3 regions of the Mesorhizobium robiniae genome follow, and region 1 is predicted to be linked to each of the others. Evidence: predicted binding sites of a transcription regulator. Region 1 holds the regulator's gene; each other region holds the start of a gene.
What was found. The regulator PhoB, encoded in region 1, activates phosphate uptake and scavenging genes when phosphate is short. The targets are predictions, from matches to a motif close to TGTCATNNANCTGTCAT.

Region 1 (7,629 bases):
TTTTTTCGGGGGTCCGGGCAAATATCCGCTCTGACCCTCAAGCTCTAAAGCACAAAGCGCGGGACCAACGTCCCGTGCTTTGAGCCGGTGGATGGCCGGCGGTCGAGGGGACGTCCTAAAATCATGGTCGGTTATCTCGTTGTTCTTCTGTTAGTTTTGGCTGCTGCGGCCTATTGGATAGGCCGCACACGCGCTATTGCCAGTGTCAATGGCGACGTCGCGCGGCTGCATTCGCTGCCAGGCCAGCATGGCATGTTCCTGGCGCTTTTTGCTGCCGGTCCCGCGCTGCTTGCGATCGTTTTGTGGTCGATGGTGACGCCGGGAATTGAATCGTCGATCATCGCCGACCGCTTCTCCGCCGAGTTGTCGGGAATGGGCATTCCGCAAGTCGAAGCTTTCATCCGCGACGCTCGCGCGATGGCCTTTGGCGGGCTTGTCGGCTTCGCCGATCCCACGAAAGAGGCGGCCGCGGCCGTCTACAAATCGATTCATGCGACCAGCACCTGGATCATCTGGGGTATCGCGCTCATCCTGTTGGCGTCCGGATTTTACTGGGCCTATTCGCGCATCGCACAGGCCTACCGGGCGCGCCACGTGGTCGAGCGCGTTCTTCGCGCATTCTTGATCGCCTGTTCGGCGGTCGCGATCCTGACGACGATCGGTATCGTCCTGTCGCTTATCTTCGAATCCCTGCGGTTCTTCCAACAGGTGCCGCTCTATAAGTTCCTGTTCGGCACGCATTGGTCGCCGCAGAGCGCCTTCACCGGTGCCGGAGCGGAAGCCGGAGCGGTTAACCAGGACATTTTTGGCATGGTGCCGCTGTTTGCCGGCACGTTGCTCATCACCTTCATTGCCATGCTGGTAGCTGCGCCCATCGGGCTGATGGCTGCGATCTATCTTTCGGATTACGCTTCCAAAAGCGTCCGCGCGGTCGCAAAGCCGGTACTGGAAATCCTCGCCGGCATTCCGACTGTCGTCTATGGCTTCTTCGCCGCGCTGACGGTTGCACCCTACTTCCGTGGTCTGGGCGAAAGCCTCGGCCTCAACGTCGCGTCAGAATCCGCGCTCGCCGCAGGCGTGGTCATGGGCATCATGATCATTCCCTTCGTTTCCTCGCTTTCCGATGATGTGATCAACGCCGTTCCGCAATCGCTGAGGGACGGTTCCGCCGGCCTCGGCGCGACCAAGTCTGAAACCATCCGAAAGGTGATCCTTCCGGCGGCCCTTCCGGGTATCGTTTCGGCGATGCTGCTCGCCGTCAGCCGCGCAATCGGTGAAACCATGATCGTGGTCATGGCGGCGGGGCTGGCAGCTAATCTCACGGCGAACCCGCTCGAAGCCGTCACCACCGTGACGGTGCAGATCGTGACGCTGCTTGTGGGCGATCAGGAGTTCGACAGCGCCAAGACGCTTGCAGCCTTTGCGCTCGGCCTGGTGCTGTTCTGCATCACGCTTTCCCTCAACATCGTCGCTTTGCGCGTCGTCCAGAAGTACCGAGAGCAATATGACTGATGCGATCTCGTCATTCGGCGTCGTCGGACGCCCCGTCAGCATTCATACCGACGATGCCGCGAAGGCGCGGCTGAAGGGCCGTTACCGCACGGAAACGTGGTTCAAATGGCTTGGCGCCGCAGCCGTCGCGTTGGCCGGCCTCTTCCTTGTGCTGCTCCTGTCGACGATCGTCACGCAGGCGATTCCGGCGCTGCGGCAGAATTATCTGACGCTGCCGATCGATCTTTCGGCGGCCAAGGTCGACCCGGCGAAACTCGATGCCGTCAATTACGACGCCATCGCCCAGGAAGCGCTTACGGCAAAATTTCCGGATGTGACGAGCCGTCAGGACAAGCGCCTGCTGCGCGGGTTGATTTCCACGGGCACAGGCGTGTTCCTGCGCAAAGATATCGCTGCTGATCCGGGGATGCTCGGAAAAACGGTGGACTATGCGGTCCCACTTGACGATTTTGCCGATCTTTATCTCAAGGGTTTGCTTGCCGACGTCGGTTCTGACGAAGCAATTCCAACAAGCGTCACACCTTCGCAAACCAGCGGCGACATCGATCTGACCTTCGGCGACGATGCCATGCTGGCGCTGGCGCGCGGCCATGGTGCGACCGAGGGCGAAAACGGCATGCTCACGCTGACGAGCGGCGCGTCGTCGCTGCTGGTCGCGTTCAATGGCGGCACGGTCAAGCTGACCGCGCTGTCGCCTGGGGCGAACGGGACGGCGATCGCAAAGGGCACCGTGATCAAGGCGCTCGACAGCATGGCGCCCGCCGCGAGCGGCCAGGCATTCCTGCGCGTCATCAATACGCCGGAAGCATCGCGAAAGATTTCGGACAAGACGATCGTCTGGCTCGATACGCTGAAGAGCGCCGGCCTGATCGAAAGCCGGTTCAACTCGATCTTCTTCTTCACCGGCGCAAGCCGCGAGCCGGAACTGGCCGGTGTCTGGGGCGCGGTCGTCGGATCGTTCCTGACCATGATCGTGACGCTCGCCATCGCCTTCCCGATCGGCGTTTCGGCGGCGATCTATCTTGAGGAATTTGCACCCAAGAACCGGCTGACGACGATCATCGAAGTGAATATCAACAATCTGGCGGCGGTGCCCTCGATCGTCTTCGGCCTGCTTGGACTGGCCGTATTCCTGAATTTCTTCGGCCTGCCGCGCTCGGCCCCGGTGGTCGGCGGCATGGTGCTGGCGCTGATGACGCTGCCGATCATCATTATCGCCTCACGCGCTTCACTGCGCGCCGTGCCACCGTCGATCCGCGAGGCCGCGCTTGGCATCGGAGCGTCCAAGGTACAGACCGTATTCCATCACGTCCTGCCGCTGGCGATGCCGGGTATCATGACCGGCACCATCCTTGGAATGGCGCATGCGCTGGGCGAAACCGCGCCGTTGCTGATGATCGGCATGGTCGCCTTCATCGTCGACATTCCCGGCGGGTTCACCGATCCCGCGACGATCCTGCCGGTGCAGATATTCATGTGGGCCGATTTCCCGGAAGCTGGATTCCAGCAGAAGACTTCGGCGGCGATTTTGATTTTGCTGGTGTTTTTGGTCATCATGAATGCCATCGCGGTGATACTGCGCAGGCGCTTCGAGCGGCGCTGGTAAGGAGTTAGAGGATATGAACATCATGACGGAAGCCAGCGTCGAACAGAAACTGAGTAGCGGAACCAACGAACCTTCGATCAAGATGAAGGGCGAAAAGGTCTCTGTTCACTACGGCGAGAAGCGCGCTCTGTTCGACGTGGATCTCGATGTCCGCGAGAACCAGGTGACGGCGTTGATCGGCCCATCGGGTTGCGGCAAGTCGACCTTTCTGCGTTGCCTGAACCGAATGAACGACACGATCGACATCGCGCGGGTGAGCGGCAAGATCACGCTCGACAACGAGGATGTCTACGACCCGAAAATCGATGTCGTCGAGCTGCGAGCTCGCGTCGGCATGGTGTTCCAGAAGCCGAACCCGTTTCCGAAGTCGATCTACGAAAACGTCGCCTACGGTCCGCGCATTCACGGTCTGGCCAGGAGCAAGGCGGAGTTGGACGGCATCGTCGAATCGAGCCTGAAGAAGGCCGGCCTGTTCAACGAGGTCAAGGATCGCTTGCTCGAGTCGGGCACCGGCCTTTCCGGCGGACAGCAGCAGCGCCTGTGCATCGCGCGCGCCATCGCGGTGTCGCCGGAAGTGATCCTGATGGACGAGCCCTGCTCAGCGCTCGATCCGATCGCCACCGCCCGCGTCGAGGAGCTGATCGACGAGCTGCGTCAGAACTACACGATCGTCATCGTTACCCATTCGATGCAGCAGGCAGCGCGCGTGTCGCAGCGAACGGCGATGTTCCATCTCGGCTATCTGGTCGAGGAGGGCGCGACCGACAAGATGTTCACCAACCCCGACGACAAGCGCACCCAGGACTACATCACCGGCCGGTTCGGCTGAGCGGTCCGGCGGCGAATTCGAACACGAGGACAGCATCATGGGTGAACATACCGTCGCCTCCTTCGACGAGGAATTGGAACACATCGACAGGCTGATCCGTGACATGGACGAGCTTGCCGCCGCGATGGTAGCTGCGTCGATCCGCGCATTGCTCGCGTCAGACAATGCGATGGCGCAGCGCGTCGTTTCGGACGATGCCATCATGGATGCCCGGCAGCGCGAACTCGACGACAGCGCGATCACACTGATCGCCAAGCGGCAGCCGATGGCACAAGACCTGCGCGCCGTGGTTGGCGCAATCCGCATGGCCGGCGATCTGGAGCGCATCGGCGACCTGGCCAAGAACATAGCCAAGCGGGTCAGCGCAGTCGGACAGAGCGCCACGCCGCGTAATCTCTCGCACGGTATCGACGCAATGGCGGATCTCGTTCTCGAACAGCTCCGCGGCGTGGTCGAGCACTACGTGTCGCGAAACGCCAACGCGTTGAAGGAACTGCGCGCAGCCGACGAGAAGGTCGATGTCAAATACACGGCGGTTTTTCGCGAGCTCCTGACCTACATGATGGAGGATCCTCGCAACATCACCGCCTGCACGCATCTTCTGTTCTGCGCCAAGAATCTCGAGCGTATTGGCGATCATGTAACCAACATCGCCGAAAACGCCTACTATGTCGTGACCGGGCAGCAGTTGCCGGCGGATCGCCCGAAGCTCGACGAAACGACGACGGCGCCGGCGACATGACGGGGGTGACCGATCGATGATCGCGCCGCGCATCATGGTGGTGGAGGATGAAGAGCCGCTGGGCGTCCTCCTCCGCTACAATCTGGAATCCGAAGGCTATCAGGTCGAGGTGGTGACACGCGGCGACGAGGCCGAAATCCGGCTGCAGGAAAACGTACCCGATCTTCTGGTGCTCGACTGGATGGTGCCGGCGGTTTCCGGCATCGAGCTTTGCCGGCGTCTTCGGGTGCGTCCCGAAACCGAGCGGTTGCCGATCATCATGCTGACCGCGCGCGGCGAGGAGAGCGACCGGGTGCGCGGGCTCTCGACCGGGGCCGACGACTATCTGGTCAAGCCGTTCTCGACACCGGAATTCATGGCCCGGGTCAAGGCGCTGCTGCGCCGCGCCAAGCCGGAAGTGCTGTCCAGCGTGCTGAAGGTCGGCGACATCATGCTCGATCGCGAATCGCACAGGGTCTACCGCAAGAAGAGCGAGATCCGGCTCGGGCCGACCGAATTCCGGCTGCTCGAATTCATGATGCGGCACCCCGGTCGGGTCTTCTCGCGCAGCCAATTGCTCGACAATGTTTGGGGCGAGACGATCTACATCGACGAGCGCACGGTGGACGTCCATGTCGGGCGGTTGCGCAAGGCGGTCAACAATGGTCGCATGCCCGATGTCATCCGCACCATCCGCGGCGCGGGCTATGCGATCAGGGAAGACTAGGCTGATACTCCAGGTGATGCCGGCCCGCGAATGGCGATTTCCTGCGCTTCCGGCACGTACTTAAACGTTACGCTCCGTTCTGGTTCTCGGAAGCCACCGGTTTGGTTGTTTCGCGCCCGTCTTCGACTCCGGCGCGGCCTGACCTGAAACTCGACACATCCCAAGCCGCAATCCGCCTTTTTTCCTTGCCTTTCGAACTCAGGCTACGTCCTTCCTGATCGTGCCGGACTTTCCTTGCGCGCCCGGCGCGAAAATCTCCTGGTCGACGAAATTCAGCGCCTGCATGGCGCAGCCTTCGCGGATCAGCGGCAATTCGTTCGGCTCGGTGTCGAAGGAAATGGAACCCGAATGCTGGCCGCCGGCGGTCTGGGCGATGGCCTCGCGCAGGGCCGGCTCGATCAGGTCGAAGGCGGCAGCACTGACGCCGACCATGGCGACCGGCGCCGGATCGATCAGCGCAAACAGGCTGCCTAGCCCGAAGCCGAGCGCTTCGCCGGCCTTACGGTAGGCTTCGCGCTCCGGTCCGTCCGTCTCGCGCGCCCGGGCCGCCAGTGCCCGCATGTCGGCATCGCTGACATCGGCGACCGGTTCGGCATTCTCGCTCAGTTGCCTTGCATTGCGCCAGATGGCGTAGTTACCGGCATAGGCTTCGACGCAGCCGCGCCGTCCGCACCGGCAAAGCGCGCCGCCCGGCCGATGGATCATGTGCCCGAATTCGCCGCCTGAAGAATGGGTGCCGGTGAACAGTTCGCCCTTCAGCACCAGCCCCATACCGATGCCGTGTGAGAGCAGGATGGCGATGAAATCGTTGCGGTAGCGATCCGGGTCGCGCCAGCGCAGCGCCACGGCCATCATGTTGCAGTCGTTCTCCATGATGGCCGGGATGCCGAATTCGCGTTCAAGAATGTCGGCGAAAGCGATGTTCGTTTGCGGCGTGATCGGCGACCACAACATGGCGCGCGCATGCGAATCGGTAATGCCCTGGATCGCCAGTGCGATGCGGGCGACGCTTTGGACGTCGAGGTCGGGATCTTCGAGCCGTCGCCGGACGATGGCGACACATTCGCCGATCAGCTCGTCGCGCGACATGGTCAGCGTGTCCAGCCGGCGCTGTTCCTCGGCGACCACTTGTCCGGCATAATCGATGACGGCGACCGACAGGAAATTCAGCGACAACACGACGGCCAACACCGCTGCCGCTTCCGGATTGAGGCCGAGGCCGACCTGCGGCCGGCCGCGTTTCAGCGAAACGGCCTCGCTCGCTCTGCTCTCGGTCAGGATGCTTTCCTGGATCAGGTCTGAACAGATCGCCGATATGGTCGAATGGCTGAGGCCGGTGGTTGCCGCGATCTCGGTCCGCGATGGTTGGCCGGCCCGGCGTACGGCCGAAATCACCATCGCCCGGTTGCGGCGGCGCAAATCGTCATGACGGATTCCAACCGACATTCTGCTGCTTCCTCCCTGTCACCGCGGCGACTCATAAATCGGAAGCCGTCGATAATGTCGGACAAATAGTGGCAGAAGCAGAAGCCGCTGTCACGGTTTATTCCGAGGCTCGAAAAAAAGCCGGAAAGCCATCAAAATCCATCAGAATTGATGTTGACAGCGCTTCGGCGTTGGATCAGTGTTTTTTCGAGGCTCGAAAAAATAGGAGCCTTTATGCCGGCCCTCGGGTCAGTCTGGTCGCGCCGCACGCGGTGCAGGGAGGAATATCATGAAAAGATTCACAGCCGCCATTCTGGCGGGGGTCGCCATGTCGCTGACGCTCGCATCGGTCGCACAGGCCAAGGACAAGGTCATTGGCGTTTCGTGGTCGAATTTCCAGGAAGAGCGTTGGAAGACCGACGAAGCCGCCATGAAGGCGGCGATCGAGGCCGCCGGCGACAAGTATATTTCCGCCGATGCGCAGTCCAATCCCGGCAAGCAGCTGACCGATGTCGAAAGCCTGATCTCGCAGGGCGCCAATGCGCTGATCATCCTGGCGCAGGATGCCTCGGCCATCGGGCCGGCGGTGCAGAAGGCGCTGGACGAAGGCATTCCGGTCGTCGGCTATGACCGGCTGATCGAGAACAAGGACGTGTTCTACCTGACTTTCGACAACCAGGAAGTCGGCCGCATGCAGGCCCGCGAAGTGTTCAAGGTGAAACCGGAGGGCAACTACGTCTTCATCAAGGGCTCCGGCGCTGATCCGAATGCCGATTTCCTGTTCGCCGGCTCCATGGAAGTGCTCAAGG
Region 2 (7,629 bases), on a different contig from region 1:
GCCTGGTGATCTCGCAATCGGTTCATGGTGAAAGTGCGGGGAGTGGCCAGGTCTATGGGCTCTACGACGCCGCTGCTGGCCCCGATCCGGTGCTGCTTGCCCGCGCTGTGGCCAGGGCTGGCGAACTCGGCATCGAACATCATGCCGGGCTGACCGCCTGCAGTGACATATTCTATCATCCGGAGGGGTGTGCCCGCTTTGCCGGGGTGCAGGCTGAAGGCGCGCTCGCCGTGGATATGGAGACCAGCGCGCTTTATCGCATCGCTGCGCATTTCGGCGCCCGGGCCCTGTCGATCCTGACTGTCGTCGACAACGTGGTGACCGGCGAGCAAACCGACTATTCCGAACGCCAGGCGCTTTTCACCGATATGACCCGGCTGGCGCTCGATGTTGCAGCTGAAAACTAAGCCGCCTGCCGCTTGGGCGCCGTGTGTTCTTCGATGCCTGGCCGATGGCCTTTCAGATAGAGAGCACAGGTCGTGCGCAACATCGAGGCGAAGTTCGGAATCTGGCCGTTGATTTCGATAGCCTCGTCATAGAGCTTCGAGATGAATTTCGGCGTCGTCAGGCCCTGGCTGTCGGCGATCTCGTCGAGCAATGCCCAGAACGTCGCCTCAAGCTGGATGCTCGTCGAGTGCCCATCGATACGGATCGATCGGTTGATCTGTCGATAGCCCTCCGGATCCTGCCCGGCAAAAACCCTGCACATCTTTACCTCCCGTTCTATTCGTTTGGCCGTTCTTATTGGTCTTGGCCATTCTTGTTGATTTTGGGCGCAATCAGCAGCGATTCGCGCCTTTGAGCAATGCCTGTCGTAGCCGATTATCTTCAGCCGGAAAGCGGAAAACAGCAATCGGACTTTCGTCCTTAAACGGTCTTTCATCCCGCCGTTAGCGTAGCGCGTGGTAATCGGCTGCCACCACCTTTGCAGTAACCCGCGCATAATCACCCCGACGCGCATAAGGCGCCGCTGCGACGGAGTGTCATTTGGCGAAGACGATTCACACCATGATCCGGGTTCTGGACGAGGCCCGGTCCGTCGACTTCTATCGGAAAGCCTTTGGGCTTGATGTCGCCGAACGGCTCGATTTCGAAACCTTCACGCTCGTCTATTTGAGCAATGCCGAGGCGGAGTTCGAAGTCGAGCTCACCGTCAATAAGGGCCGACAGGAGCCCTATTCGCTCGGCGACGGCTACGGCCATATCGCGGTTTCGGTCGTCGATCTGGACGGCGAACACGACCGGCTTGGCGCGCTTGATCTGAACCCGAAGAAGATCGTCGAGTTCAATCGCGACGGAGCGCTGCTCGCGCGCTTCTTCTTCATCGAGGATCCCGACGGCTACAAGATCGAGGTCCTGCAGCGTCAGGGCCGGTTCAAATAGGAGACATCAGGTCGCGCCGGCCAGCGCGGTGCCAGCCACGGCACCTTTACGGTGCAAATAGCAAGCAAGGGAGGAAGAAATGGTCACGATTTACGAAAGCAAGCCCGGGCTGTCGCGCCGCGAACTTCTGAAACGCGGCGGTGTCGGCGCGTTGCTGGTCATTTCGGGCAGCGCCGTCATCAGCCCGCAACATGCCTGGGGTCTCGAAACCTCGGCGCTCAAGCCTGAAACCATGGCGACCCTGATCCAGATGGCGCGCGACATCTACCCGCACGACCAAGTGCCTGACAAATATTACGCAATCGCCGTCAAGGCTCATGACGGGCAGGCCGGTAAAGACCCAGCCCACAAGGATCTCATCGAAAAGGGCATCGCCGATCTCGACTTGAAGTCGGGCAAGGACGGTTACACCGGCCTCGGCTGGGAGGAGCAGCGCGTCGCGGTGCTGAAGGAGATCGAGGACACGCCGTTCTTCCAGGCGGTCCGCGGCGGACTTGTCGTTGGACTCTACAACCAGAAGGAGGTCTGGCCGATCTTCGGCTACGAGGGCGAGTCCTACTCCAAGGGCGGCTACATGGCGCGCGGTTTCGACGACATCGAGTGGCTCTGAGCCCGTCGTCCCGACCGCATACAACAGACATCATGGGAGGATACCATGGCAGCACCATTTGATCTCAAGAACGATGGCGTGGTCGTCATCATCGGCTCGGGCGCCGGCGGCGGCACGCTTGGCAACGAACTCGCCCAGAAGGGCATCGATGTCGTCATCCTGGAGGCGGGCGCCCGCCACGAATACGAGGATTTCATCAACGATGAGTGGGATTCGTTCGCCCAACTCGCCTGGACGGACAAGCGCACGACCTCGGGCGACTGGCGGGTGGCGAAGGATTTCCCCAACCTGCCGGCGTGGATCGTCAAGTCTGTCGGCGGTTCGACGACGCACTGGGCAGGCGCCTCGCTGCGCCTCCAGGAGCACGAATTCAAAACGCTTTCGACCTACGGAAAGCTGGAAGGCGCCAACCTGCTCGACTGGCCGATCACGCTGACCGACCTGGAGCCCTACTACGCGAAGGCTGAAGACAAGCTCGGTGTGACGCTCACCAACAACATCCCAGGCCTTCCCGGCAACAACAACTTCAAGGTGATGAAGGCCGGCGCCGACAAGCTCGGCTACAAGGAGTGCCACACCGGTCGGATGGCGATCAATTCCGAGCCGCGCGACGACCGCAATGCCTGTCAGCAGACCGGCTTCTGCTTCCAGGGCTGCAAATGGGGCGCCAAATGGTCGACGCTGTATACCGAAATCCCAAAGGGCGAGGCGACCGGCCATCTCGAGGTCAGGCCAAATGCCATGGCGATCAAGATCAACCACGATGCGTCAGGCAAGGTGACCGGCGTCGTCTATGCCGACAAGGACGGCAAGCTTCAGGAACAGAAGGCCCGCATCGTCGCCGTCGCCGGAAACTCGATCGAGAGCCCGCGGCTGCTGCTCAACTCGGCATCGAGCCAGTTTCCCGACGGCCTTGCCAATTCGTCGGGACAGGTCGGCAAGAACTACATGCGCCACACCACGGGCTCGGTCTACGGCATCTTCGACAAGCCGGTGTATATGTATCGCGGCACCACCATGGCCGGGATCATCCGCGACGAGGCACGCAACGATCCTTCGCGCGGCTTTGTCGGCGGCTATGAGCTGGAGACGCTGTCGCTCGGCCTGCCATTCATGGCCGCCTTCCTCAATCCCGGCGGGTGGGGACGTTCCTTCACCACGGCGCTCGATCACTACGACCATATGGCAGGCATGTGGATCGTTGGCGAAGACATGCCGCGCGAGGAAAACCGCATCACCCTGCATGCCGATATCAAGGACGAGCACGGCATGCCGGTGGCGGATGTCCATTTCGACGACCACGCCAACGACACGGCGATGCGCAACCACGCTTACAAGCAGGGCTCGGCCCTTTACGCGGCGGTGGGCGCGACGCGGACCTTCCCGACGCCGCCCTATCCTTCGACTCACAATCTCGGCACCAACCGGATGAGCGAAAAGGCGGCCGACGGCGTCGTGAACAAGCATGGCCAGGCGCACGACATCAAGAACCTGTTCGTGTCGGACGGCAGCCAGTTCACCACCGGCGGTGCCGAAAATCCGACATTGACGATCGTGTCGCTGGCGATCCGTCAGGCCGATTATATCGCCGAACAGATGTCGGCGAAGAGCATCTAGCCGTAGCCCTCCCGGCTGCTTGCTGGCGCGGAGCCTCGCAAGGTTCCGCGCCTCTTTTTGTCGGCGCCAGAGCTACGCGCCGACCGGCTTGCCATCCTTGCGGCGGATGGCGACCACGGCGGGCCGCGGCGGTTGGCCGTCCTTGAAGTCGGGCCACAGCGTCGCGGCCTTGTCGAGTGTCTCGGCGTCCTCGGCCGGGTGCTGGACCGATAGGAACAGCGTCGTGCCATCCGGCGTGAAGCAGGGGCCACTAGCCTCGGCGCCCTGCGGGCAGGTGAAAAGCAGCTTTGGCAGGCCGCGTGCCGGACCTTCGGTGTCTATGCCGTAGACGCCATCCGGCAGGTCGAAGTCGTTGGCGCCATCGGTTCCGACCCAGAGCCGCCCGGCCGGATCGAAGGTGATGTTGTCGGGGCAGACGAACCAGCCATCCTCCGACGTGTCCGCATGGAAGGTCGCGCCGACTGCCGCGTCCTTGGGATTGCCACAGAGCACGAACAGGTCCCATTCGTATTTTTCGGCGGTATGGTCGGCCTCGGCGCCACGGCCGCCGGGCGGGATCAACTCGACGATATGGCCCCAGAGGTTTTCGGGCCGCGTGTTGGCCGGATTGACCTTCGACTGGTCGCGTTTCTTGTTCTTGGTCATCACCGCATAGACGCGGCCGGTCACCGGGCTGGTCTCGATGTCCTCTGGCCGGTCCATCGGCGTGGCACCCAGTGCATCGGCAGCCAGCCGTGTCTTCAGCAGCACCTCGGCCTGATCGGCAAAGCCGTTTTCGGTGGTGAGCTTGCCCTGGCCGTGAACCAGCGGCAGCCAGGTCATGGTGCCGTCGGCATCGAAACGCGCCACCGACAGCACGCCGTCATCGAGAAGGTCCTTGCCGGAGGCCGGGTTCGCCGGATCGTAGGCCTTGTTCGAGACGAAGCGGTACATGTATTCGAAATAGTCGTCGTCGCCCATGTAGACGGCAACGCGGCCATCCTTGTTGACGACGACAGTGGAGGCTTCGTGCGACATGCGGCCGAGTGCAGTGCGCTTCACCGGCTTCGAAGTCGGATCATAGGGATCGATCTCGACCACCCAATCGAAACGGTTCGCCTCGTTCGGCTCCTTGTCGAGGTTGAACCGGTCATGGAAACGGGCGCGGCCATAGAAGTCGGAGCCGTCGAAAGCGTAGCGATCGAGGATGTCGGCAATGGGTGCCTTTTTCGGATCGCCACCGAAAATGTCGGAAACGCCTTCCTCGCAGGTGAGCACCGTGCCCCATGGGGTGACGCCTCCGCCGCAATTGTAGCTGGTGCCGAGAACCTTGGTGCCGGTTGCATCCGCCGAGGTTTTCATCAGCGCATGGCCGGCGGCGGGACCGGATACGGTCATTTCGGTGTTGGCCGTGATGCGGCGGTTGAGCGGGCTGTCCTCGACGGTCGCCCACTTGCCATCTTTCAGGACAATCTCGACGACCGAATGGCCCATCGCGGCCATGCCGAGGTCGACCTGTTCCCTGGTCATCGTCTTGCCGGCATCGTCCTCGGTCATGCCGGGAAACATCACATTGGGAGAGATGTACTCGTTGTTGACGCAGAGCAGGCCGTGGTCGGAATTGACCGAGCCTTTCGGCAGCGGCATGAAGGCGATGTAGTCGCAATTGTAGCCGAAGCGCTTCTCCTGCTCGTCGGCGGCGACCTTGTTGCCATCGAAATCCGGCAGGCCGGTTGCGAGCGCGTCGCCCCAGCGTGCCACGATCGTGGTCTCGTACCCTTCGGCGGCGGCATGGGTCTTGTCGTAGACGCGCTTCAGCTCGGGAAAGCCCAGCGTCGAGAGCGCAGCAGCGGCATGTGTTTCGCCGGCAAACAGTGAGCCGACGAAGCTGCCGCCGGCAATCAGCGCGCCGGATGCAAGGCCGCCTTTCAGCAGACCGCGGCGTGAGACGCGGTCGGCGATGACGTCGCGAATGACAGGGGAGGGTGATGACGGGGAGTTGGCCATGATGTCTGCCTCTCTGGGTGGATGGTGACGGCGCAGCGCTGCCTATGCTGCTTCGGCAACATCCGGATGACATGAGAGGAAAAATACTTCTTGGTAAGAGGTCGGCGGCCCTGAGCCGTCGCTCAACGTTTTGTGCAGGTTGAGGCGGTGAAGGCGCCGTCAGGTTGCTTCATGATGATGTCGAAGGACGGGCTGGTTTGACCGTCCAGAGTGGCTTGCGTGAGCGAGATCGAGTTGCCGCCGGTCGTGTAGCCGCCCAACGGGCCCAGCCAGGTGATCTCGCCATTTGCATTCATCTGATAATTGTAGCCCTGCCGGGCGGCTCCGAAGGTCACCGGGCCGCTATAGACATTTCCCTTGATGGTGATCTCGCCGAGACTGAGGAACATGCCCAGCAGATAGACTTCGCAGTGATAGGCCCCGTCGGGCAGTTTGCCGTCGGTGAAGTCGGCGCGTGCGCTGCCGGTGGCCGCAACCAGAAGCATGGTGATGAAAATACGAGAGATCCTGGAGGGCATGACGTCGCTCTTTTGAAGATCGAATTTGCCCTATTTTCCCGCAAAGCTGCAACGGGTCATCGCTCGTAATATAGGATTGCTCAAAATTTACGCACTAATTGGCACTTGGGCAAAAATTAGGCGGTGGTTTGCGGTTTTTTCTCAAGCGGAACACGGATGACAGCGCCCACATCTGGCCGCTAATATACTAACCAGCTGATAGACCTAGGAAATCTCAGCGCGTTCAATTTTGCTCCCGCGGTTGGCACAGCCGTTGCATGGTCTGTTGCGATGCGATCAACCAGCTTGGGAGTGTGGAATATGAGGGGCAGTTTCTCGACAATAACAAGAATGGTTTCGGCAGGCGTGGTCACGGCCGGCCTGCTGACGAGCGTCCCGGCCAAGGCGGCCGACGATACCATCAAGGTGGGCATTCTCCATTCGCTGTCGGGGACCATGGCGATTTCGGAGACGACGTTGAAGGACGCCATGCTGATGCTCATCGAAGAGCAGAATGCAAAGGGCGGTCTGCTCGGCAAGAAACTCGAAGCGGTCGTCGTCGACCCGGCTTCCAACTGGCCGCTGTTCGCCGAAAAGGCACGCGAGCTGATTTCCAAGGACAAGGTCGCGGCGGTGTTCGGCTGCTGGACTTCCGTGTCGCGCAAGTCGGTGCTGCCGGTGTTCAGCGAGCTCGACAACATCCTGTTCTACCCCGTCCAGTATGAGGGCGAGGAGAGCGAGCGCAACGTGTTCTACACCGGAGCGGCGCCGAACCAGCAGGCCATTCCCGCGGTCGACTATCTGATGAGCGAGGACGGCGGCTCGGTGAAACGCTGGGTGCTTGAAGGCACCGACTACGTCTATCCGCGCACCACCAACAAGATTCTCGAGGCCTATCTGAAGGCCAAGGGCGTCGCCGCCGAAGACATCATGGTCAACTACACGCCGTTCGGCTTCTCCGATTGGCAGACCGAGGTGTCGGCGATCAAGAAGTTCGGCTCGGCCGGCAAGAAAACCGCCGTCGTCTCGACCGTCAACGGCGATGCCAACGTGCCGTTCTACAAGGAGCTCGGTAATCAGGGCATCAAGGCCGAGGACATCCCGGTCATGGCCTTCTCGGTCGGCGAGGAAGAGCTTGCCGGTCTCGACACCGCGCCGCTGGTCGGCCATCTCGCTGCCTGGAATTACTTCCAGAGCATCGACACGCCCGAGAATGCGAAGTTCATCGCCGACTGGCACAAGTTCATCAAGAACGACAAGCGCACCACCAACGACCCGATGGAAGCCCACTATGTCGGCTTCAACATGTGGGTGAAGGCGGTCGAGAAGGCCGGCACCACAGATCCTGACAAGGTCATCGATGCCGTGATCGGCGTCTCAGTGCCGAACCTGACCGGCGGCTATTCGACCATGATGCCGAACCATCACATCACCAAGCCGGTGCTGATCGGCGAAATCCAGGCCGACGGCCAATTCGAGACCGTCTCGCAGACGCCCGGCCTGGTGATGGGTGACGAGTGGTCCGACTTCTTGCCC
Region 3 (7,629 bases), on a different contig from region 1:
GCGCGCCGGCTGCGACGGCATCCTCACCTATTTCGCGCCCGAAGTGGCGGAAATGCTGAAGGGGTAGATACTCGCAATCATTTTGGGATTTTGATGCAATCCGCTAGAATGGACCCATGAGCAGGAATGAGGTCATCGAACGGTTGCAGAGAAACGCAGATGCCATCAAAGGCATGGGCGCGACTTCGCTTTATCTGTTCGGGTCGGCGGCGCGGGACGATGCACAGCCGGACAGCGATCTTGATCTGTTCATCGACTATGATCCGGCGCGGCGCTTCTCTCTGATCGATCTGGTCGGCATCAAGCAATTTCTGGAAGAGAAGATGTCAGCGGAAATCGACATCACCACACGCGACAGCCTTCACCCTATGTTGAAGGCCGAGATCGAACAATCGGCTGTGCGCGTGTTCTGATGGCAGTCCGCCGGATTTGAGCCGATCCTAGCCGAGATCATAGCGGCCTTGGATGGCATTGGCACTGCCACCGCCGGCAAGACTCTGGACGACTTTCGGGATGACTGGCTGCTTCGTCATGGCGTAGAGCGCGGCATCGAGATTATATCCGAAGCCACCCGGCACATCCCGGACGATTTGATCGCTCTTGCTCCAGAAATTCCCTGGAAGCAGGTTCGTGGAATAGGCGACATTTTGCGTCACGAATATCACAAGACTTCCGACGCTATCGTCTGGACCGTAGTGACAGACAGTCTGCCGTCGCTACGCCTAGCTGTCGAGCGCATCCTCGAAGCATCGCGGCGCAAGTAACCGCCGCTGCAACCGCCGTCTTGGCAGTGGTCCTGACGCGGCTGGCCCAAACCAGCCGCTCATCATTCGGCGGCGATTCAAAATACCACTTGCAAAATGCAATCGGTTTCGTTAGAGCGATACCGCTTGCATTTCACAACTGGTTATCGAGGAGGCTCTCATGTCCAGACTTCGTGTCAACGCTTTCACCCTGTCGATCGATGGCTTCGGCGCCGGTCCCGACCAGGACCTGAAAGAACCGCTGGGCGTCGGCGGGGAAGCCCTGCACAATTGGATGTTCGGCACCCGAACCTTCCGCAACATGTCTGGCGACGATCGCGGGACGACCGACACGGACGACCGGTTCGTGGCGCGCAGCTTCGAAAACGTCGGGGCGTGGATAATGGGCCGCAACATGTTCGGGCCGATCCGCGGCGAGTGGCCGGATGAAAGCTGGAAAGGCTGGTGGGGAGACAATCCGCCCTACCATGTGCCGGTCTTCGTGCTCACCCACCATCCGCGCGATCCTATCGTCATGGAGGGCGGCACGACCTTCCATTTCGTGACTGACGGTATCCACTCGGCGCTGGAAAAGGCGAAGGCAGCTGCCAATGGCAAGGATATCCGGCTCGGCGGTGGCGTCGCCACGGTCCGGCAATATCTCAGGGAAAAGCTCATCGACGACATGCATCTGGCGATCTCGCCGATGCTGCTCGGCTCCGGCGAGAACCTGTTTGCCGGCATCGACATGCTCAAGCTCGGCTACCGCTGCAGCGAGCAGGTCGCGACGCCGAATGCCACGCATTTCATTATTGAGCGCGCTTAGGAGGCGAAACCCTTGGTGCAGGTCCCTTTCTCCCCGTCACTATACGGGGAGAAATGCCCGGCAGGGCAATGAGGGGCGGCGCAAGCGATCGAAGGTTACGCTGCCGGACAATGCAACCGCGGGCAATATGATATCAGAATAAGTTTGATCCACGCAGTGATTTTGGCGGGTTCATTTGTTGAGGTTGGCGCCGCCCCTCATCCGCCTGCCGGCACCTTCTCCCCGTATAGTGACGGGGAGAAGGGATCCCTGCCTCAATACTTCTCCGGCACATACAGCTCGCGCGGCAGCACCTGGCGCTCGTATTCGGGATTGAACACGCGCTCCGGCAGTATGATCTCTTCGTGCGGCACCTCCTCATAAGGCATCTGCTTAAGGAGATGGTCGATGCAGTTCAACCGTGCACGCTTTTTATCGTTGCCCTCGACGATGAACCAAGGCGCTTCGGGAATGTTGGTGCGGGCGAAAGTCTCCTCCTTGGCCTTGGTGTACTGCTCCCAGCGCACGCGCGACTGCAGGTCCATCGGCGACAGCTTCCACTGCTTCATCGGATCATGGATGCGCATCTGGAAGCGCATCTGCTGCTCCTCGTCGGTGATGGAGAACCAATATTTGACCAGTGTGATGCCGGAACGGACAAGCATGCGCTCGAACTCCGGCACGTCGCGGAAGAACTCCTCGACCTGATCCGGCTCGGCAAATCCCATCACCCGCTCGACCCCGGAGCGGTTGTACCAGGAGCGGTCGAACAGCACGATCTCGCCGCCTGCCGGCAGATGCGGGACGTAGCGCTGGAAATACCATTGCGACTTCTCGCGTTCGGTCGGCGCCGGCAAGGCGACGACGCGGCAGATGCGCGGATTGAGCCGCTGGGTGATGCGCTTGATGACGCCGCCCTTGCCGGCCGAGTCGCGGCCCTCGAAAACCACCACCAGCTTCTTCTTGTGGTAAGCTACCCAGGACTGCAGCTTGATCAATTCGGACTGCAGCGTGATCAGGTCGCGAAAATACTGCTGGCGATCCATCGAGGGCGGATGCGCTTTCTTGTAGATCTTGGCGATTTCCAGCGACAGCGCCGGTTCCGACATTTCCAGCTCGTAGTCTTCGTCGAGCGTGTCGGCTAGCTCCGCCTCCAGCCAATCCCTGGCAGGAGAATTCTGTTTAGCTTCGGTCATTTGCGCTGCTCCGCGTGCGAGCCCATGTCGGCTTCTGGCCGGGCGCCTGCCTCCCGGTCAACCGAGCCGGAGACGGAACCCTGAGCCGACTTGATATAGACCCGCAATGACGGTTTTATTGCAGTCGGCCTGTGCGCCGGCCGGCCAAATCCGTGAGATGTGATCGACCCGCCCCCCACGGCATGGGCGACAAGCCTTGCAAGTTGTCCTACAAATACCAGCTCATTTCGGGCTATCTTCGAGCCAGCCCTTCTCAACGCAATTGCGAGGATCTGACATGGAATACCGCACTCTCGGCCATTCCGGGCTGAAGATTTCGACGCTGACCATGGGCACCATGACCTTTGGCGGCGCCGGCGCATTTTCGGCGGTCGGCAAGACCGATCTCGACGAGGCGCGCCGGATGATCGACCTCTGCATCGATTCGGGCATCAATCTCATCGACACCGCCAATGTCTACTCGAATGGGCTTTCGGAAGAGATCATCGGCGAAGCGCTCGGCGGCAAACGCAAGGGCGATGTGCTGATCGCCTCCAAGGCGCGCATGCGGATCGGCAACGGTCCTAACGACGAAGGACTGTCGCGCTACCATCTGATCCGCGAGTGCGAAAAAAGCCTGAAGCGCCTCAGGACCGATGTCATCGACATCTATTTCCTGCACGAATGGGACGGCACGACGCCGCTCGAGGAAACCATCGCCGCGCTCGACACGCTCGTTACTCAGGGCAAGATCCGCTATGTCGGCTGTTCCAACTATTCCGGCTGGCAAGTGATGAAGGCGCTGGGGATCAGCGATCGTCAGCACCAGCCGCGCTTCGTCACCCAGCAGATCCACTACACGCTGGAAGCGCGCGAAGCCGAATATGAACTGCTGCCGATCTCGGTCGACCAGGGGCTCGGCGTGCTGGTGTGGAGCCCGCTCGCCGGTGGATTGCTGTCGGGCAAATACCATCGCGACCAGGCCACCTCCCGCCAGCTCAGCGGCTGGAAGGAACCGCCGATCCGCGACGAGGACCGGCTGTGGCGGATCGTCGACGTGCTTGCCTATGTCGGCAAGAACCATGGCGTGTCGGCCGCGCAGGTGGCGCTTGCGTGGCTGCTCGGCCGGCCCGCGGTCAGCTCGCTGGTCATCGGCGGCCGGACCAAAGCCCAGTTCAAGGACAATATCGCCGCTGCAAGCCTGGCGCTTACCGACGACGACCGCAAACGGCTCGATGCGGTCAGCCGCCCGCCCGTTCTCTACCCCTACTGGCATCAGCAGTTCACCGCAAAAGACCGGTTCGGTCCGGCCGATCTGGTTCTCGACCGGGATGCCATCTGAAGGATCGGAACGATCTCGACACGCCCTAGTCCAGGTTTTCTGCATCTGCAGCAGCATTAGCTGACTGCCCTTCAAGCTCCGCAATGCTGCTGCAATCTTGGTGGTGAAAACACCGGGTGCGGATAAAGCGGTGAGGGTGATGAGAATCCTACTGATAGAGGACGAGAGGGAACTGGCGGACGCGCTGTCGGTGGCACTGAAAAAGCATGGCATCGTCACCGACCATACGATGCATCTCGCCGACGCAATCGAGTTGACGCGCCAGAACGATTACGATGCGATCCTCCTGGACCGGCGTTTGCCCGACGGCGAGGGATTAACCTTTATCCCGGCGTTGCGGCGGACAGGAACCGATACGCCGATCATCGTGCTGACGGCGCGCAACGAGCCATTGGAACGTGTCGAAGGTCTCGACGTCGGCGCCGACGATTATCTGGGCAAGCCGTTTCTCGTCGAAGAGCTGATGGCTCGTTTGCGGGCCGTTCTGCGGCGACCGGCAAGTCTGGCGGAACTTCATATCGCTGTGGGTCGAATGGTGATCGATCCCTTGCATTTGAGCGTGACCGTCGACGCTATCCCGCTCGATCTGCCTAGACGCGAACTTCTCGTTCTGGCCGCGCTGGCCAAGCGGAAGGAAAAAACTGTCCTGCGGTCGACGCTTGAGGCGGCAGTCTACAATTACGAAGAAGAGATCCAGTCGAACGCGCTCGATGCGCATATTTCCAGACTGCGCAAGCGACTGCTGGATGCCGGCGCCGGCGTCGCGGTCCACAACATCCGCGGCGTCGGATATCTCCTGAAGGAAGAATGATGCGCGTAGGCAACAGGCTGAATCCATCACTTTGGTGGAAGCTGAGCTGGCAGCTCAGTCTCGTCATTGTCGCCGTGGTTGCCGCAGTGATCGTCGGGCTTTGCATATGGGCCACTACCGTCATGTCGCCGAATGTTGCCATGGAGCGCAAAATCACCTCCCTGATGGCCGGAGCGGTTGCACGCGACCCGCAAGGAGCGTTTGAAATACGCGATACGCCGGAGCTGATCTCGCTTAGGCAGCAGAACAGCGAACTGTGGTATGTCGCGGCCACGTTAGACGGTGCTTCGGTATCCTACGGCGCCGTACCAGCTCCCTATGCCGAGCTCGCCCATCTGGCGTACCTGTTCCAGGACGCAGATATCAGGGGATCTGTCGGTACCAATGAGATCGCCTCGATCGATAATGTCGAGACCGTGGTGGGTGAGGTCCGGATTCTATTTGGCGGCTTCAATGACAAGGGCTGGCCCGTTCTCGCCCTTCTGGCCGACAGTTATCCGATCTATATCTCTTTGATCGCAATTGCCTTGCCTGCGATCTTCCTTGCCGTCCCCCGTATCGTCGGGCGGGGTTTAGCCGGTGTGAGCGATGTCGCTCGCAAAGCATCGGAAATCGAACCACGCCGGTACGGAGTACGCCTTCCAGTGGACGGAATCCCTGGGGAAGTTGCCCCATTGGTGACTGCGTTCAACGGAACACTCGACCGGCTCGAAAATGAGTTCCGAAAACGCCAGCGCTTCCTGATCGATGCAGCGCATGAGCTCAGAACACCTATCGCCATCATGCAGATACGGATCGACGGGATGCCCGAGGGTCAGGATCGTCTGCGATTGTTGGCTGACGTCGCGCGTTTGGCTGAGATGGCTGAACAGCTCCTCGATTTTGAGCGCAACGATCAGACGACCGATCTCGATGGAACGGTCGATCTCGTCGAAATCGCACGAACCGCCGTTGCCGATCTCGCGCCGCTGGCTATCGCTGCTGGCTACCAGATTTCTTTTGAAAGCGATGTGGAGAACCTGGAACGGCGCGGCAGCCCTTCCGCTTTGCCGAGAGCGATCAGCAATCTGGTTCGCAATGCGATCGACCACGGCGGCAATAGCGGAACGATCACGATCTCTGTCTCGGCCGACGGAGAGATCAATGTGGCCGATGAAGGACCAGGCATACCGGCAGAGCATCGGGAACTGGTGTTTGAGCCTTTTTACCGCGTCACCCCACGAAGCGCCGGCGCAGGTCTCGGTTTGAGCCTGGTGAAGCAGATCGTCGCCAACCATCGGGGCCAGGTCAGCATGACAAGCAGCACGACCGGCACGCAGGTGGCGATCCGGCTCTGATAGCTCCGCAGCAATCGTAGGTCTGCGCCTCGCTCGCTCAGTGACGAGCCCTCGATCTGCCAGCGGGCAGTACGCATCGGCAGTACCCGTCGCTGCTCGAAATGATCTGTAATGTTGCGGCAATCCTACCCCCGCACGGTCGCTTCCAGAACATCCGCGACGGAGAAAAGCGTGCGCAGCAATCCATCACTATCCATTGGATCCCTCTTCCAACTTGTCGGATCCCCACCAACGTCTCCACTGAAATCCTTGTGTCTGGCATTTCTGCTGATTCTGACGGTAGCCGGATGTGCCTCCGTGCCTCTGACAGAAGGCGGCACGCTCACCTCCTACAGCAATCTTGGCGCGCCCAAGGGAAAGTTGTCCAAGAAGCGTATCTTTGTGGATGGACAAGCTCTGGCGGTTGCAAAGACGGCGAGGATCGTTCCGACGACTTTCGTTTTCAGCGCCGCATCCCGGGTGAAATCGGCAGCCGACCGCTCATTGGTGTCGAACGCCCTGGACCGGGCGCTGTGCGTCGCGCTCAGCGACAAGTATCAAATGGTCTCGGCCGGCCAGCCGGCTGATGTGACGATCCGATCCGTCGTCACCGATATTGTTCCGACAAACAAGGCGATGGCGGGGGTCTCGACCGTCGTCACCGTAGGCAGCAGTTTTGTCTTGCCCTCCAGTGTGCCCGTCAGCGTGCCGCGCCTGCCCTTCGGCCTCGGAGGACTTGCCGTCGAGGCCGAGGCCGTCGATAGCGGCGGCGTCCAGCGCGCGGCAATGGTCTGGGCTCGCGGGGCAAACTCGATCCAGGACAACCCCCGCTTTTCGGAGGTCGGCGATGCCTATAGCCTCGCTTCGAAGTTCGGGAGTGACTTCTCGAAAATGCTCATCACCGGCAAGGAGCCGAAACTACTCGACCTCTCCATGCCTTCGAAACAGCGAATCCGATCCTGGTTTGGCGGAAAACCGAAATACGCGGCGTGCGATACATTCGGTCGAATGCCGGGATTGATGGGGGCTGTGGCGGCCAAATACGGTGCGCCGCCGGAATGGACCGACAAGACGCCCAAACCGCTTGCGGCGAATTGAAGAGCCTTTCGCAAGTGCGCGCGTAGAACTAGGCCGAGCCTGAGATAAATCGCCAGACCTCTGGATCAGGCTTGATCTGGCCGCTGAGCACGAAATATTTGTAGAGCACGAGCAAGCAGATCGCCTGCTCGGCCCGCTCGTCGGCGAACTTGCGGCAGTAGGCGTTAGCCGCGGCAACGATGCGTTCGGCTTCGGTCGGATGACGTTCGAGATACTGCACCCGCTCGGCAAGATCCGAAAAATCCGGCGCGAGCGGCACATAGTGCACGTCAGCTACGAGTTCGCTTTCGGCGAACCATGTCTCGTATGTCGGCGGCGGCATCAGGCACAGCGAATTCG

Region 2: the regulator PhoB is predicted to act here: its motif matches at 5,652-5,668, upstream of ABID19_RS23585 (PhoX family protein).
Region 3: the regulator PhoB is predicted to act here: its motif matches at 2,851-2,867, upstream of ppk2 (polyphosphate kinase 2).

Annotation. Positions count from the first base shown of each region.
Region 1 covers NZ_JBEPMC010000007.1:294,989-302,617, forward strand. The annotation lists gene pstC (phosphate ABC transporter permease subunit PstC) at 124-1,512, shown strand; gene pstA (phosphate ABC transporter permease PstA) at 1,505-3,118, shown strand; gene pstB (phosphate ABC transporter ATP-binding protein PstB) at 3,132-3,947, shown strand; gene phoU (phosphate signaling complex protein PhoU) at 3,985-4,689, shown strand; gene phoB (phosphate regulon transcriptional regulator PhoB) at 4,706-5,395, shown strand; gene ABID19_RS21070 (ROK family protein) at 5,594-6,841, opposite strand; gene xylF (D-xylose ABC transporter substrate-binding protein) at 7,110-7,629, shown strand, end outside.
Region 2 covers NZ_JBEPMC010000009.1:76,477-84,105, reverse strand. The annotation lists gene ABID19_RS23610 (purine-nucleoside phosphorylase) at 1-407, shown strand, start outside; gene ABID19_RS23605 (ribbon-helix-helix domain-containing protein) at 404-709, opposite strand; gene ABID19_RS23600 (VOC family protein) at 988-1,383, shown strand; gene ABID19_RS23595 (gluconate 2-dehydrogenase subunit 3 family protein) at 1,463-1,993, shown strand; gene ABID19_RS23590 (GMC family oxidoreductase) at 2,039-3,610, shown strand; gene ABID19_RS23585 (PhoX family protein) at 3,683-5,596, opposite strand; gene ABID19_RS23580 (hypothetical protein) at 5,719-6,114, opposite strand; gene urtA (urea ABC transporter substrate-binding protein) at 6,445-7,629, shown strand, end outside.
Region 3 covers NZ_JBEPMC010000011.1:2,756-10,384, forward strand. The annotation lists gene hemB (porphobilinogen synthase) at 1-67, shown strand, start outside; gene ABID19_RS25985 (nucleotidyltransferase family protein) at 117-413, shown strand; gene ABID19_RS25990 (HepT-like ribonuclease domain-containing protein) at 462-764, shown strand; gene ABID19_RS25995 (dihydrofolate reductase family protein) at 925-1,569, shown strand; gene ppk2 (polyphosphate kinase 2) at 1,824-2,744, opposite strand; gene ABID19_RS26005 (aldo/keto reductase) at 3,022-4,065, shown strand; gene ABID19_RS26010 (response regulator transcription factor) at 4,205-4,876, shown strand; gene ABID19_RS26015 (sensor histidine kinase) at 4,876-6,213, shown strand; gene ABID19_RS26020 (DUF3313 domain-containing protein) at 6,325-7,290, shown strand; gene ABID19_RS26025 (glycosyl transferase family 90) at 7,319-7,629, opposite strand, start outside.